Regions from separate parts of the Luteibacter sp. ME-Dv--P-043b genome, predicted to be linked through region 1. Evidence: predicted binding sites of a transcription regulator. Region 1 holds the regulator's gene; the other holds the start of a gene.
The links. The regulator sigma-54, encoded in region 1, starts transcription at its own class of promoters, with help from an activator protein. The targets are predictions, from matches to a motif close to TGGCACGNGCNTTGC.
Positions count from the first base shown of each region.

Region 2: QRN34_RS16590 (flagellar basal body-associated FliL family protein) is a predicted target of sigma-54. The motif match lies at 6,958-6,972, and genes of this name have one in related genera.

Region 1 is NZ_JARVRT010000037.1:47,815-57,201, forward strand. Features, by position in the region: gene QRN34_RS16925 (DUF3108 domain-containing protein) at 1-378, shown strand, start outside; gene murA (UDP-N-acetylglucosamine 1-carboxyvinyltransferase) at 554-1,813, opposite strand; gene QRN34_RS16935 (BolA/IbaG family iron-sulfur metabolism protein) at 1,871-2,110, opposite strand; gene QRN34_RS16940 (KpsF/GutQ family sugar-phosphate isomerase) at 2,283-3,296, shown strand; gene QRN34_RS16945 (HAD family hydrolase) at 3,351-3,899, shown strand; gene lptC (LPS export ABC transporter periplasmic protein LptC) at 3,896-4,495, shown strand; gene lptA (lipopolysaccharide transport periplasmic protein LptA) at 4,458-5,039, shown strand; gene lptB (LPS export ABC transporter ATP-binding protein) at 5,044-5,763, shown strand; gene QRN34_RS16965 (RNA polymerase factor sigma-54) at 5,875-7,365, shown strand; gene raiA (ribosome-associated translation inhibitor RaiA) at 7,488-7,841, shown strand; gene hprK (HPr(Ser) kinase/phosphatase) at 7,961-8,911, shown strand; gene rapZ (RNase adapter RapZ) at 8,917-9,387, shown strand, end outside.
Region 2 is NZ_JARVRT010000035.1:18,096-27,482, reverse strand. Features, by position in the region: gene QRN34_RS16630 (sigma-54 dependent transcriptional regulator) at 1-23, shown strand, start outside; gene fliE (flagellar hook-basal body complex protein FliE) at 91-420, shown strand; gene fliF (flagellar basal-body MS-ring/collar protein FliF) at 520-2,178, shown strand; gene fliG (flagellar motor switch protein FliG) at 2,192-3,181, shown strand; gene QRN34_RS16610 (flagellar assembly protein FliH) at 3,181-3,852, shown strand; gene fliI (flagellar protein export ATPase FliI) at 3,849-5,210, shown strand; gene fliJ (flagellar export protein FliJ) at 5,210-5,647, shown strand; gene QRN34_RS16595 (flagellar hook-length control protein FliK) at 5,644-6,837, shown strand; gene QRN34_RS16590 (flagellar basal body-associated FliL family protein) at 7,038-7,538, shown strand; gene fliM (flagellar motor switch protein FliM) at 7,555-8,577, shown strand; gene fliN (flagellar motor switch protein FliN) at 8,851-9,126, shown strand; gene fliO (flagellar biosynthetic protein FliO) at 9,132-9,387, shown strand, end outside.

The DNA of each region.
Region 1 (9,387 bases):
CGCGACATGACCGTGCAGGGCAACACCGTGCAGGTCAAGGACAACAGCAAGAGTTTCAGCTACCCGGCGGCGCAGGGCATGATCGAGCGCAATACGCTGCCCCTGGCCCTGGGCGTGGCATTGCGCGATGGCAAGCAGCAGGCCAGTTTCCCCGTCGCGGTGAAGCAAGAAGTGGAGAACCAGCAGTTCAAGGTGTCGGGCAAGGAGAAAGTGAAGGTGCCCGCGGGCACGTTCGACACCGTGCGCGTCGACCGGACCGACGCCGACCGCGGCTTCAACGCCTGGTATGCGCCGGCGAAATATCCGGTACCGGTCAAGCTGGCGCAGAAGGACGGTGGCGACCTGACGCTGGAGCTGGTGCGGTTCGAGGGCAAATAACCCTCGACCCGTAGGAGCGCACGCTGTGCGCGATATCCCTTCGCAACACTCCACATGTGACGCGACATTTTTGACGTGACGCGCAGGATTCGGCGCACAGCCTCAAAAGATGTCGCGCACAGCGTGCGCTCCTGCGGTCATGAGGGCACTGCGCCGACCCGCCGATGAGCGAGGATCAGCCCGGCAGACGCCGGATATGCGCGCCCAGCACGCCCAGCTTTTCCTCGATGTTCTCGTAGCCGCGATCGATGTGGTAAACGCGGTCGACCGTGGTGTCGCCCTCGGCGACCAGGCCGGCCAGCACGAGGCAGGCCGACGCACGCAGATCCGTGGCCATGATCGGCGCACCCGTCATCTTCGGCACGCCGGTGATGATGGCGGTATTGCCTTCCAGGCGGATGTCGGCGCCCAGCCGCTGCAGTTCCAGCGCGTGCATGAAGCGGTTCTCGAACACCGTCTCCGTAATGACGCCCACGCCTTCGGCGATGCAGTTGAGCGCGGTGAACTGCGCCTGCATGTCGGTCGGAAACGCGGGATAAGGCGCCGTCACCAGGTTGACCGCCTTGGGACGGCGCCCGCCCATGTCCAGCTCGATCCAGTCCGGACCGGTGCTGATATGCGCGCCGGACTCTTCCAGCTTCTGCAGCACCGCATCCATCGTGTCGGCACGCGCGCCGCGGGCGCGCACCTTGCCGCCGGTCATCGCCGCGCCGACCAGGAAGGTGCCGGTCTCGATGCGATCCGGCAGCACTTCGTAGTGCGCGCCGTGCAGGCGCTCGACGCCCTCGACGATCAGCGTGGACGTGCCGACGCCGTCGATCTTGGCGCCCATCGCCATCAGGCAGTGGGCGAGGTCGACCACTTCCGGCTCCTGGGCGGCGTTCTCGATCACCGTGGTGCCCGAAGCCAACGTCGCCGCCATCAGGATGTTCTCGGTGCCGGTGACGGTCACCATGTCCATCACGATGCGGGCGCCCTTCAGGCGACCGGCGCGGGCCTTGATGTAGCCGTTCTCGACGGTGACCTCGGCGCCCAGCGCCTGCAGGCCGCGGATGTGCTGGTCGACCGGCCGGGAACCGATGGCGCAGCCGCCGGGCAGCGACACTTCGGCCTTGCCGTGGCGCGCCACGAGCGGGCCCAGCACCAGGATCGAGGCGCGCATGGTGCGCACCAGGTCGTAGGGCGCCACACAGGAGTTTTCCGGGCGCGGGTCGATGTGCATCTTCATGCGATCGTCCAGCACCACGCGCACGCCCATGCGACCGAGCAGTTCGATGAAGGTGGTGACGTCGTGCAGGTGCGGCACGTTGCCGATGCTGACGGGCTCGTCGGCGAGCAGGCAGGACGCGAGGATGGGCAGTACGGCGTTTTTCGCGCCGGAGATGCCCACTTCACCGTTGAGCGGCTGGCCGCCGCTGATCAGGATCTTGGCCATGGAAGGAGATGCCTTGGGAAGGTAAACAGAACGAGCGTGTCGCCTGGCGCGCTGGAATCAGCGGCGGCCGGCGGCTTCGTCGGGAGTGAGGGTTTTGAGGCCCAGGGCGTGAATGGCACCGCCCATGAGGTCGCCCAGCGTCGCGTAGACGAGGCGGTGACGGGCCAGCGGCAGCTTGCCGGCGAACTGGTCCGAGACGACTTCGGCTTCGAAATGAACGCCGTCGTCGCCGTGAACGGCGACCCTGGCACCGGGCAGGCCGGCTTCGATCAATGCCTGGATGCGCGCAGCGTCCATGGGTTCTCCGATGAGGGGGGTGGGCCGCGCCCGGGAGGGTTCCGAAACGGACCCTGAACCACCGGTCGATGGCGGCGCCGATAAAATGAGAATATGTAATGGTAATGGAAATCCGGTGTCGCAGAAATGGACATCCCGGGTCAGAAGCCACCACCCGGACTCCCGAGGCCGCATGAACGCCCGCACCGCCCCGCCCACCGATCATTCCGCCGTGAACGTCGAAGCCGTCGTGCGCAGCGCCCGTACGGTGATCGTCACGGAAGCCGCGGCCATCCGTGCGCTGGAAACGAAGATCGACGCCACCTTTGTCGAGGCGTGCCGGATGATCCTGGCCTGCAAGGGACGTGTCGTGGTGTCCGGCATGGGCAAGTCCGGCCACGTGGCCCGCAAGATCGCCGCCACGCTGGCCTCCACGGGCACCCCATCGTTCTTCGTCCACCCCGCCGAGGCCAGCCACGGTGACCTCGGCATGATCCAGCCCGACGACATCCTGCTGGGCATCTCCTATTCCGGGGAAACGGACGAACTGCTCTTCATCCTGCCCGCGGTAAAGCGCCAGGGCATACCTTTGATCGCCATCACGGGCAACCCGCGGTCGTCGCTGGCGCGGCAGGCCGAGGTCAACATCGACGCCAACGTGCCGTCCGAGGCGTGTCCCCACGGGCTTGCACCGACCTCCAGCACCACCGCCGCCCTGGTCATGGGCGATGCCCTGGCCGTGGCCCTGCTCGAGGCCCGTGGCTTCACCTCGGACGACTTCGCCCGTTCGCATCCGGCCGGCAGCCTCGGGCGCCGCCTGTTGCTGCACATCGCCGATGTCATGCATACCGGTGACGACGTGCCGCGCATCGGCGTGGACGCCTCGGTCAGCGAGGCGCTGGTGGAAATGACCCGCAAGCACCTGGGCATGACTGCGGTGATCGACGGCGAGGGCCACCTGCTCGGCGTGTTCACCGACGGCGATCTTCGCCGCGCGCTCGACGACGACGATGTGGACCTGCGCGGCGCCACCGTGGGCGAACTGATGACCCGCGGCCCGAAGACCATCGGCTCGGACAAGCTGGCCGTCGAGGCGGCCCAGCTGATGGAAAAACACCAGATCAACGCGCTGCTGGTCACCGACCCCTCCGGCAAGGTGGTCGGCGCGCTGAACATCCACGACCTGCTTCGCGCCCGCGTCGTCTGACGACCGGACCCGGCGCGGCTCCCCGACGCGCCCTTTCGTCCCCATATCGATCCCATGGCCTATACGCATTACACCGACATTCCCGCCGATATCGCCGAACGTGCGGCCCGCGTGCGCATCGTCGTCTTCGACGTGGATGGCACGCTGACCGACGGTCGCCTCTGGTACGGCGAGGACGGTCGCGAAACCAAGGTTTTCCACGTGCATGACGGCCTCGGCCTGAAGCGCCTGCAGGAAAACGGCATCAAGGTCGCGATCATCACCGCGCGGATCAGCCATCCGGTCTCCCTGCGCGCCGAGGAGCTGGGCATCCCGCACGTCTACCAGGGCCAGAAGGACAAGCGCGCCTGCCTCAACGAGCTGCTCAGCGCCCTGCGCCTGACGCCGGAGCAGGCCGCCTTCGTCGGCGACGACCTCCCCGACCTGCCAGCCATGGGCATCGCCGGGCTGTCGGTCGCCGTGGCCAATGCCCACCCCTGGGTGGCGGAGCGCGCCCACTGGCGTACCCGCCTGTCCGGTGGTTACGGCGCCGCCCGCGAAGTCGCCGACATGATCCTTGCCGCCCAGGGCAAGGCCGAAGCCGAACGGGATCGCTGGCAGTGAGCGCACTCAACCTGCTCAAGGATCGCAGCGCCGGTGGCATCGCCGGCATCCTCGTCGTGGCGCTGGGCGCCAGCGTGCTGCTGTATTACTGGGTGGCACCGCAGAAGAAACTGCAGGATTTCGTCGGCCCACCGCGCTCGGGCTACGTGCTGACCAACTTCGACCTGGACTCCTACAACGAGCAGGGCAAGTTGGCCTTCACCCTCATCGCCCCGCACCTCGAGCGGCGCGAGGGTGACGATTCGCTCTATATCAACGCGCCCGACTTCGTGCTGCCGTCCACCAAGGAAGTGGACGTGCCGCCGTGGAAGGGCCATTCGCAGTACGGCTGGGTCAACAAGGATGGCACCGTGCTGAAACTGCAGGGCAAGGTCCACATGGACCGCGTGGCCTTCGCGCAGACGCCGCCGGCCAGCATCGACACCTCCGAGGTCACCGCGTGGCCCAAGGAGAACCGCCTGGAGACGGCCGAGGCAGCCCGGATCGTCCAGGGAACCTCTACAATGAATGGCGTTGGCATGCGCGCCAATCTCGATACCAAGCACCTGGAGCTCCTCGATGCAGTCCACAGCACGTACCTGCCCGCCAAGCGCTAAGGCCCTCCTCGCGGTGCTCGGACTGGCGCTGGTGGCCAGCCTGCCCGTGGCCGCCAAGCAGTCCGACCGCCAGCAGCCGGCCAACGTCGATTCCAAATCCTTCGACGGCTCGCAGCAGCCCAACGGCAAGGTCATCTGGACGGGCAGCGTGGTGATCACCCAGGGCACGCTGAAGATCACCGGCGACAAGGCGACGGGTTTCCTCGACGCCAACAACTCGATCACGCGCATCATCGTCGACGGCAAGCCGGCCACCATCCACCAGTTGGACGACGATGACAACCCGATGGACGGCCAGGCCCTGAACATCGACTACAAGGTCGACCAGGACTACGCCGTGCTCACGGGCAACGCGAAGGTCAAGCAGCCGGTGAAGGGCAGCGCCGAAGGCGACAAGCTCACGTACAACACGAAGGACAGCACGATGACCGGCGAAAGCTCCGGCGGCGCCCCCGTGCACATGACCTTCCAGCCGAAGAACCCGCCGCCGGGCGCCGCGCCCGCGAAGCCGGCCACGCCCGCCCCCACCCCGAAGAAGCCCTGACCCGATGCTTTCAGCCCAAGGCCTGCAAAAGCGTTTCCGCGCCCGCAAGGTGGTTCGCGACTTCGCTTTTTCCATCAGCGAAGGCGAGGTCGTCGGCCTGCTCGGTCCCAACGGTGCCGGCAAGACCACCTGCTTCTACATGGTGGTCGGCCTCATCCAGGCCGACGCCGGCGTGATCAAGCTCGACGAGAAGGACATCACCGGCCTGCCGATGCACGCGCGCGCCAAGCTGGGCATCGGCTACCTGCCCCAGGAAGCGTCGGTGTTCCGCCGGCTCAGCGTGTCGGACAACATCATGGCGGTGCTGGAACTGCGCGAGGGCATGACCCAGAAGCAGCGCGACGACGAACTGGACAGCCTGCTAGACGAACTCAAGATCGCCCACATCGCCGACCAGAAAGGCATCAGCCTGTCCGGTGGCGAGCGTCGCCGTGTCGAGATCGCCCGCGCCCTCGCCGCACGGCCGCGCTACATGCTGCTGGATGAACCGTTCGCGGGCGTCGATCCCATCTCCGTGGGCGAGATCCAGCGCATCGTCCGTCACCTGAAGGAACGCGGCATCGGCGTGCTCATCACCGACCACAATGTCCGCGAGACCCTGGGCATCTGCGACCGCGCCTACATCCTCAACGACGGCGAGGTGCTCGCCCGCGGCACGCCGCAGCACATCCTCGCCGACGAGAAGGTCCGTGAGGTGTACCTGGGACGTGAATTCCGGATCTGATCCACGCCTGGGCGTGACGCGAATTCGGCCGGAACGTCCGGCCTGCGCGGATGCTGGTTGTGCACGTCGCATGGGGTTAGGATGCCATTGAACCCCTAACGCATCGCAGGCATGAAACCCGGACTCCAGTTTCGCCTCAACCAGCAGCTCACGCTGACGCCCCAGCTGCAGCAGGCCATCCGCCTGCTGCAGTTGTCGCAGCTGGAGCTCGAAGCGGAGCTCCGCCAGATTGCCGAAGGCAACCCGCTGCTCGAGTTCGCCGAGGATGCCGAGGCGGAAGCCGATCCGGACGGCGAGTCCACGGACGGGCCGGACTTCGATAACGACTACCCGTCCCGCCAGGAAACCCCCAAGTCCGCCAAGGACGACGAGTCCACCGCCACCCCGTCCGAAGAACTCGCGCCGGAATGGGAGGACGACCGCTTCCACGGCGAGGCGAGCGACTACGGTGGCAGCGCCTCCTCGCGAGCCAGCGGCGGGGGTGACGAGGACGGCTTCGAACCGCAGAACGCCGCGCCACAGAGCCTGCAGCAACACCTCGAGTGGCAGCTCAACCTGTCCCAGTTCTCGCCCCGCGACCACGCGATCGCCACGGCGATCATCCACGCGCTGGATGAGGACGGCTACCTGCGTGATGGCGTGGAGGCGGTGGAAGCCGCCCTGCCCGCCGAGCTGCGACCGGGCGCCGGCGAGATCGAAGCCGTGCGCCAGCGCGTGCAGCGCTTCGATCCCACCGGCATCGCCAGCCTCGACCTGCGCGACTGCCTGCTCTGCCAGTTATCCCAGTTCGCGGCGGAAACGCCGTATCGCGACCTGGCGATCCGCATCGTCAACGAGGAACTGGAACTGCTGGCCCGCAACGACAGCGTCCGGATCGCCCGCAAGCTGAAGGCCGCCGAGGCCGACGTCGCCGCGGCCGCCGCCCTCATCCGCAGCCTCGATCCGCGTCCCGGCGCGGCCCTGGATGCCACCCCCGTGGAATATGTCGCACCCGACGTGTATGCCCGGCGCGAGGGAGGACGTTGGCACGTCAGCCTGAATCCCGACTCCCAGCCGCGGCTGGGTCTCAACCAGCATTACTGCAACCTGATCGCCCGGGCACGCGGCGACGACGCCACCTGGATGAAGGGCCAGTTGCAGGAGGCCCGTTGGCTGCTGAAAAGCCTGCAATCCCGTGCGGAAACCCTGACCAAGGTCGCCGAGGTCATCGTCCGCCGGCAGAGCGCCTTCCTCGATTACGGCCCGGAAGCCATGCATCCCCTGGTGCTGCGCGAGGTGGCCGAAGAGGTGGGCATGCACGAATCGACCATTTCCCGGGTCACCACGCGCAAATACATGCACACCCCGCGCGGCACCTTCGAGCTGAAACACTTCTTTTCCAGCGGCGTCTCTACCGAAGACGGCGGCAGCGCCTCGGCCACGGCCATCCAGGCCATGCTGCGCAAGCTGATCACGGCCGAAGACGCCCGGCGCCCGCTGTCCGACCAGGCGCTGGCCGAAGAACTCCATCGACGCGGCATTCAGGTCGCTCGCCGTACGGTGGCCAAGTACCGGGAAGCGATGCGCATTCCCAGCTCCAGTGAACGCGTACGCGCAAGTTGAGAAACATCGGGGGGAACCCCATCGGCGCGCCACGGTCCCAGGAGTTCAGGCTTGAGGAACGGCACCCCCGTCGTTCCGATCTTGTCGCCCCACGGCGACACCCTCAGCAAGAAGGAGGCGTCATGCAAATCCAGATCAGCGGCCAGCACATCCATATCACCCCCGCCCTGCGCGAGCGCGTGGAGCAGCAAGTCAGCCGCTTCGAACGCCTTTTCGACAACATCAAAGCCCTCGACGTGGTTCTTTCCGTCGACAAGAACGAACACAAGGCCGGTGGCACCCTGCACTGCGCCGGCACCCGCCTGCATGCCGAAGGGATTGCCCGCCTCGAAGACGACAACAAGGGTGACACCCTGTACTCGGCCATCGACGCCATGATCGGCAAACTGGCCGACCAGCTGCGCAAGCACAAGGAAAAACTGAAGGATCACCACAACAGCGAAGGCCGCGACGCGCGCGTCGCCAGCACCAGCTGACCCCATCGCCCGGCGGCCGCCCTCAGGCGCCGCCGGGCAAGCCACCGCGCGTTTGATGGCACAATAGCCCCCTGGCCGGCGTTTTCGCGCCGGTCTTGCCATCCAAAGGGATCTCACGCGTGGACCGGCTCACCGCCAGACAACTCTTCGACGGCGTTTACGACCGCATGGCGCTGCGCTGGGCCGCGGGCATGCGCGGTGAGTCACGCGTGCTCGAGCCCAACGCCAAGCAGAGCCGCCGGCCCTCGCTGGTCGGCTACCTCAACGTCATCTATCCCAACAAGATCCAGATCATCGGCACCGAGGAGCTCAATTTCCTCGACGGGCTGGAGTCGCGCCAGCGCTGGGAAGTGATCCACAAGATCGCCGCCTACCAGCCGGCCGCGCTGATCGTCACGAAAGACCAGTCGATCCCCCCCGACCTTCGCGAGGTCGCGGAAGAAACCGACACCCCGCTCTGGCAGAGCACCAAGCGCGGCCATGAGCTGCTCACCTACCTTCAGTACCACCTGGCCCGCACGCTGGCGCCCCGCGTCACCCTTCACGGCGTCTTCCTCGAGGTCTTCTCCATCGGCGTGCTCATCACCGGTGAGCCCGGCTCGGGCAAGAGCGAGCTCGCCCTCGAGTTGATCAGCCGCGGCCACCGGCTGGTGGCGGACGACGCCACCGAGTTCACGCTGATCGCTCCGGACGTGATCGACGGCGCCTGCCCCGAACTCCTGCAGGACCTGCTCGAGGTCCGCGGCCTGGGCGTGCTCAACATCCGCGAGATGTTCGGCCACACGGCAGTCAAGCCCTCCAAATACCTGCGCCTGGTCGTCCACCTCAAGCCGCTCACCTCCGGCGAGGACATCGACGGCATGACCCGTCTCACTGGCGATGTCAGCCGGCGCAACGTGCTGGACGTGGACGTCCCCAAGATCACCATCCCGGTCGCGCCGGGCCGCAACCTTGCCGTGCTGGTCGAAGCCGCCGTGCGCAACCACGTGCTCAAGAGCAAGGGCATCGATCCGGCACAGACCTTCATCGACCGCCAGGCGCACCAGATGCGCCGACTACCGCCGTGGTGACCGAGATGAACGAGGACGTCATGAGCCCCATCGTCGAGCCAGAAGGCATCCACCTCGTGGTGCTCACGGGCATGTCCGGGGGCGGCAAGACCGTCGCCCTGCGCGCGCTGGAGGACCTCGAGTTCTACTGCGTCGACAACATGCCGGCGGAACTGATCCCCCAGCTGGTCGCCGCCGTCAGCCAGGGCGAGCACGGTCCGCGCCGACGCATCGCTGTCGGGGTGGACGTGCGCAATCGCCGCATCGATCTCTCGCGCATGCCCCATGTGCTTTCCGAGCTGTCCACGGCCGGCGTGCACGTGCACCTGATCTTCCTCGACAGCCGCGACGACGTCCTCATCAAGCGTTATTCGGAAACACGCCGCCGCCACCCGCTGGCGGCGGAAAAACGCTCGCTGGCCGATTCCATCGCGGAAGAACGGCGCCTGCTGCGCCCGCTCGTGTCCATCGCCGAAAAGGTCATCGATTCCAGCGAC
Region 2 (9,387 bases), on a different contig from region 1:
CCGAGACCGTGCAGGTCGGCTGAGTTCCACCGTCTTGGCACACCTCGTGCATCGGGTGTCGGTAAGCCGATAACGCGTTGGAAAACCGTCATGACCACGATCGATGTGAACAGCCTGCTGCTCCAGATGCGCCGCATCAGCGCGCAGACCGAGATGCCCGCGATCCGCGGCGTCGGCGAGACGGGGCCGGCGGCGAAGGGTTCGTTCGGCGATGTCCTCAAGCAGTCTATCGAGGGCGTGTCGCAGACGCAGGCCAAGGCGGCGCAGATGTCCTCCGCGTTCGAACGTGGCGATCCGGGTATCGATCTGGCGCAGGTGATGATCCAGGGCCAGAAGGCCGATCTCTCGTTCCGCGCCATGACCGAAGTGCGCAACAAGATGGTCGATGCGTACAAAGAAATCATGAACATGTCGGTCTGATCGTCCTGATCACACACGGCACGCGTCACCTCACAGGATTCCGGTTCCCCCATGGCAGATAACGGCGTAGCCAACACGGATAGCAACGCGTCACGGCGTATGGACTCATTGAAGTCCCTGTCGCAGACGCCCGCGGCCCGGCAGCTCTTCATGCTCGCGGGTATCGCCGGCGCGGTGGCCATCGGCATCGCCGCCGTCATGTGGTCGCGCGCACCGAACTACGGGCTGCTTTACGGCGGCCTGGAACAGAAGGATGCCGCCGCGGTCACGCAGGCGCTGCAGGCGGGCAACACGCCCTACACGCTGAGCACCGACGGCAGCTCGATCTTCGTGCCCGCCGCCGATGTCGCCGGCGTGCGTCTCAAGCTGGCCGGCCAGGGCCTGCCGCAGGGCAGCGCCGCCGCGGCCCTGCCACAGGCCGATTCGCCGTTCGGCATGAGCGACATGGCCGAGCGCTCGCGTTACCAGTCCATGCTGGAAACCGACCTCTCCAACACCATCGCCGGTCTGCAGTCGGTGCGCGGCGCGCGTGTCCACCTCGCGCTGCCCAAGCCGTCCGCCTTCGTGCGCGACAACAAGCCGGCGTCAGCCTCGGTGGTGGTGTCGCTGTATCCGGGACGCCAGCTCGACCAGGGCCAGGTGGCCGCGATCGTTCACCTGATCGCCGCCAGCGTGCCGGAACTGGACACGCGCCAGGTCTCGGTCATCGACCAGACCGGCAACCTGCTCACCGTCAGCGATCCGGACAGCGCCTCCGCCATCGGCGACAGCCGCCTGCGCCTGTCCAACCGCATCGAGTCCACATACACGCAGCGCGTCGAAGACCTGCTCACGCCGCTGGTGGGTGCGGGCAAGGTTCGCGCCCAGGTGTTCGCCGACCTGGATTTCTCCCAGACGGAGAAGGCCAGCGAAACGTTCAACCACGACAACCCGGCTCTGCGCAGCGAGCAGACCAGCAGCGACACGCGCACCGAGCCGAACGCCAACGCGGGCGTACCGGGCGCGCTCAGCAACCAGCCGCCCAACACCGGCGGCAACCCGACGGCGGCCAACCCGGCGGCGGGCGGCGGCAAGCCGGCCGGGCAGAACGCCAGCACGCAGACGGCCGCCACGCCGACGCAGCAGACGCAGAACGCCACGCGCAACTACGAACTCGACCGCACGGTCAGCCATGTCACCGATCCCGCCGGCAAGGTGGCGCGTCTTTCCGTGGCCGTGGTGGTCGACAACAAGCAGGTGGTGGGTAAGGACGGCAAGTCCACCAGCGTGCCGTTCACCCCGGAAGAACTGACCCGGCTGACCGAACTCACCAAGAACGCCGTCGGTTTCAATGCGACGCGCGGCGACAGCGTCAGCGTCATCAACGAAGCCTTCCGCGGCGCGGTGGCGGAAGAAGAACCGCAGGGCACGCCGTTCTACGAGCGCCCCGGTATGCTCGACCTGATCAAGCAGGGCCTGGGCGTGATGATCGCGCTGATCGTCGGCTTCTTCGTCCTCCGGCCGATCCTCAAGGGCCTGCTGAAGCCCGCGCCGATCACGATGAACAACGTCGCGCTGGCCGGTCCGATGCCCACGGTGTCGGTCATGGTGGACGACGACGACATGACGCCCGATCGCGTCAGCACGTCGCCGCAGCTGGGCTCGCCCGCGCTGCTGGCCTACGAACAGAAGATCGGCCTGGCCAAGCGCATGGCCGCCGAAAACCCCAAACAAGTGGCGCAGGTCGTGAAGAGCTGGGTATCCGACGATGGCAGCTGATCCGAAAGAACCCCTGACCGGTGCGCAGAAGGCCGCGATCCTCCTGCTCACGCTCGGTGAGGAAGACGCCGCCTCCATCCTCAAGCATTTGGGTGCCCGTGAAGTGCAGGCCGTCGGCTCGGCCATGGCCGCCCTGAAAAACGTCAGCAAGGAGCAGGTCGAGCTGGTGCTGACCAAGCTGCAGGACGATGTCGGCCAGCACACCTCCATCGGCGTGGGCACCGAGGAATACATCCGCCGCATCCTGGTCAATGCGCTGGGCGAGAACAAGGCCGGTGGCCTGATCGATCGCATCCTGCTGGGTCGCAGCAGCAAGGGGCTGGAATCCCTCAAGTGGATGGAAAGCCGGGCCATCGCCGAAATGATCGGCCAGGAACATCCGCAGATCATCGCGCTGGTCATGGCCCACCTGGAATCCGACCAGGCCGCCGAGGTGATCGGCTACCTGCCGGCGCGCACGCGCAGCGACGTGGTGATGCGTATCGCCACGCTGGATGGCGTGCAGCCGCATGCGCTGAACGAACTCGACGAAATCATGGAGCGCCAGTTCTCCGGCAACTCCAACAAGCTGAAGTCGTCCACGGTCGGTGGCCTCAAGGCCGCGGCCGACATCCTCAATGCGATGGAAACCGCGCGCGAGGCCGAACTCATGGCCTCCATTCGCGGTATCGACTCCGGCCTGGGCGAGCGCATCGAGGAGCTGATGTTCGTGTTCGACGACCTGGCCGACCTGGACGACCGCAGCATGCAGACGCTGCTGCGCGAAGTGCCCTCGGCCCGTCTCATCACGGCGCTCAAGGGTGCCGAGGTTGCCATCCGCGAGAAGATTTTCGCCAACATGTCCAAGCGCGCCGCCGACATGCTACGCGACGACCTGGAGGTCAAGGGTCCGGTCCGTCTTTCCGAGGTGGATGCGGCGCAGAAGGAAGTGCTGGCCACCGCGCGTCGTCTCGCTGACGCGGGTCAGATCAATCTCGCCGGTGGCGGGGAAGAGTTCGTCTGATGAGCCTCACCTCGATCCTCGCCCGCGAACGCGTCGACCAGTTCGAGCGCTGGGAGCTGCCCCTGGTGGGTGGCGCCGTGCCGCACGAGGTGGTGGAACCCGAAGACGAAGGCCCGCACCGTCCCACGGTCGCCGAAATCGAATCGATCGAGCGCCAGGCGCGCGAGGAAGGCTTCAATGCCGGCCTCAACGAAGGGCGCGCGATGGCCCGGCGCGAACTGGAAGCCCAGGTTGCCCGCCTCGATGCTCTCTTCGCCGCGGTGGAGCGTCCCTTCGCGGACCTGGACGCCGATGTGGCCGGCGACCTCGCCATGCTGGCCACGATCATCGCCGAGCGCGTGCTCGGCCACGACATCGCCACGCGTCCGGAAACCATCCTGGAGGTGGTCCGCCAGGCGGTGGATGTGTTGCCGGCTGGCAGCCGCCAATTGAAGATTCACCTGAACCCCGCGGACGCCGCCATCGTGCGCGAGCACCGCGCGTCGGCCGACCACGAGGGCACGGTGGTGGACGACGCCACGCTCCAGCGCGGCGACGTACGCCTGGAAAGCGAACATTCGCGTCTGGATGCACGGGTGCGTACGCGCCTGGCCGCCGTGATCGACAGCGTGCTCGACGGTCGGGCTCCGTCCGACGAGTCGCAGGACGAACCGCAGGACGAGCCGACATGAGCGCCGAGTCGCATAACGCATCCCGTATCGCGCACTGGCGTGAATCGCTGGCTGCCCAGTGTGCCAGCGCCGAGGGCGTCCGCCCGATGCAGGCCGAAGGCAAGCTGCGCCGGGTGGTCGGCCTGACACTCGAGGCCGTGGGTTGCGAGGCGCCCGTCGGAGCGCGCTGCATGGTCTCGTCGGCCGACGGCAAGCAACTGGAAACCGAAGTCGTCGGTTTCTCCGATGGTCGCCTGCTGCTGATGCCCACGGGCGAAATGCACGGCGTGCTGCCGAATGCGCGAGTAACCCCGGTGGCCGCCATCTCCGGCATTCCGGTGGGCGATTCGCTGCTGGGCCGCGTCATCGGCCCGGATGGCGTCCCGCTGGACGGGCAGGGGCCCCTGCTGGCCCGTGAACGCGCGCCGCTGCGCCGTGCGCCCATCAACCCCATGCTGCGCCGGCCGATCGACACGCCGCTCGACGTCGGCGTACGCGCCATCAACGCCCTGCTCACCGTGGGCCGCGGGCAGCGCATCGGCCTGTTCGCCGGCTCCGGCGTGGGCAAGTCCACCCTCATGGGCATGATGACGCGCTTCACCGATGCCGACGTTGTCGTGGTCGGCCTGATCGGCGAGCGCGGTCGCGAAGTCAAGGAATTCGTCGACCACACGCTGGGCGAGGAAGGCCGCCGTCGCGCCGTGGTGGTCGCCGCCCCGGCGGATGCGCCGCCGCTGAGCCGGCTGCGCGGTGCCCAGGTGGCCACCGCCGTGGCCGAGCATTTCCGCGACCAGGGCAAGCGCGTGCTGTTGCTGATGGACTCGCTGACCCGTTACGCCCAGGCGCAGCGCGAGATCGCCCTGGCCATCGGCGAACCGCCAGCGACCAAGGGCTACCCACCGTCGGTGTTCGCCATGCTTCCCGCGCTGGTGGAACGCGCGGGCAACGATGCCGAAGGCATCGGCTCGATCACGGCGTTCTATACCGTGCTCACCGAGGGCGACGACTATCGCCACGATCCCATCGCCGACTCCGCCCGCGCCATCCTCGATGGTCATATCGTGCTGTCGCGCGACATGGCCGAGGCGGGCCACTATCCGGCCATCGACATCGAGGCCTCGATCAGCCGCGTCATGCCGGCGGTGGTCAGCAAGGAGCACATGCGCTCGGCGCAACGGTTTCGCCAGGTGTATTCCGCGTATCGCCAGCAGCGCGACCTGATCGCCGTGGGCGCGTACCAGAAGGGCAGCGATCCGCGTACGGACGAGGCCATCGCCCTGTATCCGCGTCTTTCTGCGTTCCTCCAGCAGGAAACCGACATGCCGGTGAACCTCGCCGAAGCCGAGGCGGAACTGGTCGACGCCGCGAGTGCCGGCTGATGGCATCACGCGCCGACCGCCTGCAGCCCGTCGTCGACCTGGCCGCCGAGAAGGCGGAGGAAGCGACACGGATACTCGCGTCGCACCAGCGCGCGCTGGCCGAGAGCGAGCATCAACTGGTCGAGTTGCGTCGCTATCGCAACGAATACGCCTCCATGCCCGACGGCATCGGCGTCAGCGCGCTGCTCAACCGCCAGCAGTTCCTGCAGAAGATCGACATGGCCATCGTGCAGCAGCTGGGCGAGGTGCAACGGCGCGAGCAGGCGCTGGAGCATGCCCGCCAGGGCTGGTCCGATGCACGCGGACGGGCCAAGGCGCTGGATTCGGTCACCGTCAAATACCGCGAGCAGGAGCGCAAGTCGCAGGACCGGCGCGAGCAGGAACAGGCCGACGAGCGCTCGCAATACCGAAAGAACCCCACCGGAAGAAACGCATGAACAACGCCAACGTCGCCCTCAACATCGCTCGCCCGGTCAGCCAGGCGCCGTCGTCCGCTTCGGCGAAGGCGACGGACGATACGACGCCGTCGAAGCGCTTCGATGCGGTGTTCGGCGATGCCCGTGCGCAGGTACATGCGCAGGCGCATGCGAGTGTGCACGCCACGCCGCGCGCGGATGCCGGCCGCGCGGCAGCGCGTGCGGACCACAAGAACGATGCGCGCACGGCAAAGCAGGACGACGGCGACGACAAGGACGCCGACACCAGCGCCACGTCCCATGCCGCCGCGGCGGACGACAAGTCGGCCGCCGCGAAGCAGGACGCCACGGCCGCGAAGGACGAGTCGAACAAGGATGACGCCTCCGACGACGACCATTCCATCGCCACGACGATGCTTGCGCTGATCGGTGTGCCGCCCAAGGTCACGGAACTGGCAACGAAGACGCTCGGCGCTCTCAAGGATGCCGGCGGCAAGACCGGCGACCTGACCGCCGGTGCGCTGGCCATGGCCCTGCCGCTGGCCCATGGCGTGCCGGCCCCGGCGGGCGGCGATGCCGCCAAGGCGCTGCTCACCTCGACCGATACCGTGGCCTCGTCCGGCGTGCTTGCGGCCACGGCATCGCCTGTCGCGGTATCGCCGCTGGCCACGCTGCTCGCCGCCCGCGCGGCGGTGACCACGGGTGCCAAGGACGATGCGGCATCCGATCCGACCACGAGTCCCATGCCCCTGGTGCATACGCCGGGACTGGCCCCCGTGGATGGCGCCATGGTCCAGGTGCAGGCCACCCAGGCCGCCACCGCGCCGCAGTTCGCGCAGGAACTGGGCGAACAGATCGCGTGGATGGGTAGCGGCCAGATCAAGGAGGCCCGGATCAAGCTGCACCCGGAAGAACTCGGCAGCATGGACGTGCGCGTGAGCATGGATGGCGGCAAGGTCAACGTGGCCATCCTCGCCCAGCATCCGGCCGCCGTGCACGCCGTGCAGCAGACGCTGTCGCAGCTGGACAGCATGCTCGCCCACCATGGCCTGTCCCTGGGCCAGGCCGATGTCGGCCAGCAGCAGGCCGGGCAGGGCCGTCAGGGCACGAGCGACGGCGGTAACGGGCAGGGCGGAACGGACGAGCCGGCCGTCGCTACGGTGCTCGCCACCTCCCGCGTGTCGCGGGGCCTGGTCGACGAGCGCGCCTGAGGGCGCTTCGGCGGCATTGCATTGGCGCGCGTCAAGCTTTCGACGCGCCACGGCGAACCGCCCGAACGCCCGTGCCGCGTCGCAGGGCGGTTTCCGCTAGCCGCATCGCCTGACCCCGGCTGGCACGTCGTTTGCAATAAGCCCCTCGGGCCCATCGGGCAACGATTCCACCGCATTCGCACCACAGAGGTTTTTCAGGCATGGCCGACGTAGAACAGGACGCCCCCGAGGGCACCCCGAAGAAAAAGAAGGGCAAGGGCAAGTTGCTGGTCATTGCCGCGATCGTCGTGCTGGCGGCCGGTGGTGCCGGCGGCTGGTTCATGATGAAGGGCGGCCACGGCAAGCCCGGCGCCGCGGCGGCCGCGGAAGCGGCCAAGGCCAAGCCGGCCGTGTACCTGCAGATGGATCCGGCCTTCGTGGTCAACTTCCAGGACGAGAACGCGCTGCGCTTCCTGCAGATCGGCGTCAACGTCATGTCCCACGATCCGGAAGCGATCGCCGCCGCGAAGGAAGCCGATCCGGAGATCCGTAACGCGCTGCTGATGCTGTTCTCGGCGCAGGACGTTAAGAGCCTTTCCGACGTGAAGGGCAAGCAGAAGCTGCAGGCGGCCGCACTGGCCGAAATCCAGCGCGTGCTGAAGGAAAAGATCGGCCGTTCGGGTGTGGATGCCGTCTACTTCACCAGCTTCATCATGCAGTGACGGGAAGCCAACGGCGATGAGCGACATTCTCACCCAGGAAGAAATCGACGCGCTGCTGGCCGGTGTGGAAGGCGGGGCCGTCGATACCGAGGTCGAGCTTCCGCCGCCCGGTGGTATCCACGATTACGATTTCACCCAGCAGGACCGCATCGTCCGCGGTCGCCTGCCCACGTTGGAAATGGTCAACGATCGCTTCGCCCGTTATTTCCGCGCCAACCTGTTCAACGTGCTGCGCAAGTCGTGCGAAGTCTCGGTGCTGGGCGTGAAGATGACCAAGTTCAACGAGTACGTGCATTCGCTGGCGGTGCCCAGCAACCTCAACCTCATCCGTATCAAGCCCCTGCGCGGCACCGCCCTGATGGTGTTCGAGCCGCGCATGGTCTTCACCGTGATCGACAACTTCTTCGGCGGGGACGGCCGCTACCACGCGCGCATCGAGGGTCGCGACTTCACGCCCACCGAGAACCGCGTGATCCAGATCGTGCTGGCCGAGGCCTTCACGGCCATGGCGGAAGCCTGGGCACCCGTGCTGAAGATGCAGTTCGAGTTCCTCAACTCCGAGATCAACCCGCAGTTCGCCAATATCGTCAGCCCCACCGAGACGGTGGTGGTGTCGCGCTTCCATATCGAACTGGATGGCGGTGGCGGCGAAGTGCACCTGACCTTGCCCTACTCGATGGTCGAGCCGATCCGCGAGCTGCTGGATGCAGGCGTGCAGAGCGACCGGGCGGAGCGCGACGAGCGCTGGATCCAGAACCTGCACGAGGAAATCCTCGACGCCGAGGTGGAGATCACCTCCATGCTGGCCGAGGCACGCCTCACCATCGGCGACTTCCTGCACCTGCGCAAGGGCGACATCATTCCGATCTCGTTGCCCGAAACGGCCACCGTGTTCGCCGAGGACGTGCCGATCTTCCGCGGCCGCATGGCCAACTCCGGGGGCAACAAGGCGGTGCAGTTCGAGTCGCTGATGCGCAAGCGCGGCGAGGGCAGGGCGATGCCCGTCACTACCACCGAGCCGATGCCCGTACTGGCGTGATACGCCGTCAATGGACCGGCATGGTGTCTTAGTGCCGTCGAGCGTCAGGTTTCCGGCGAGCGTCACTTTCCGGTCGTGGTCCACGACCGGCGAGGGATGGGCAAGGCACTGAGTGCACACGGGAAATTCACGCTTTCTTTCGCTTTCAAGGCATGGCACGGCGTTTGCTTTCTACGTTCCGTATCCCGGTAAATCACTTCTGGAACGGACATGAACGAACCCACCCCGCACGACCCCATCGAAGGCGCCTCGGACGCCTCCCTCGCCCGCACCATGGGACTGGGCAACGAGGTGAATCTCGACGTCATCCTCGACGTGCCGGTGACCATGGCCATGGAAGTGGGCCGCACCAAGATCAGCATCCGCAACCTGCTCCAGCTCAACCAGGGCTCGGTGGTGGAACTGGACCGCGCCGCGGGCGAGCCGCTGGACGTGTTCGTCAACGGCACTCTGGTCGCCCACGGCGAAGTGGTCGTCATCAACGAAAAATTCGGCATCCGGCTGACCGACGTGATCAGCCCGGCCGAGCGCGTCCGCAAACTGCGGTGACCGCCATGCGCCGCATCTTCGTCGCCTTCGCGGGTGGCTTCCTTCCCTGCGCCCTGATGGCAGCCCCGGTCGCTCCCGCGCCAGTGGATACGGGCGCCGACGTGATCCGCGTCCTCGTCAGCCTGCTCGGCGTCGTGGCGCTCATTTTCTTCGTCGGCTGGATGGCCCGTCGTGCCCAGGCGCGCGTGAGCCCGGGCGGCCGGAAGATCCGCGTCATCGAATCGATGCCGGTGGGCATCAAGGAAAAGGTCATGCTGATTG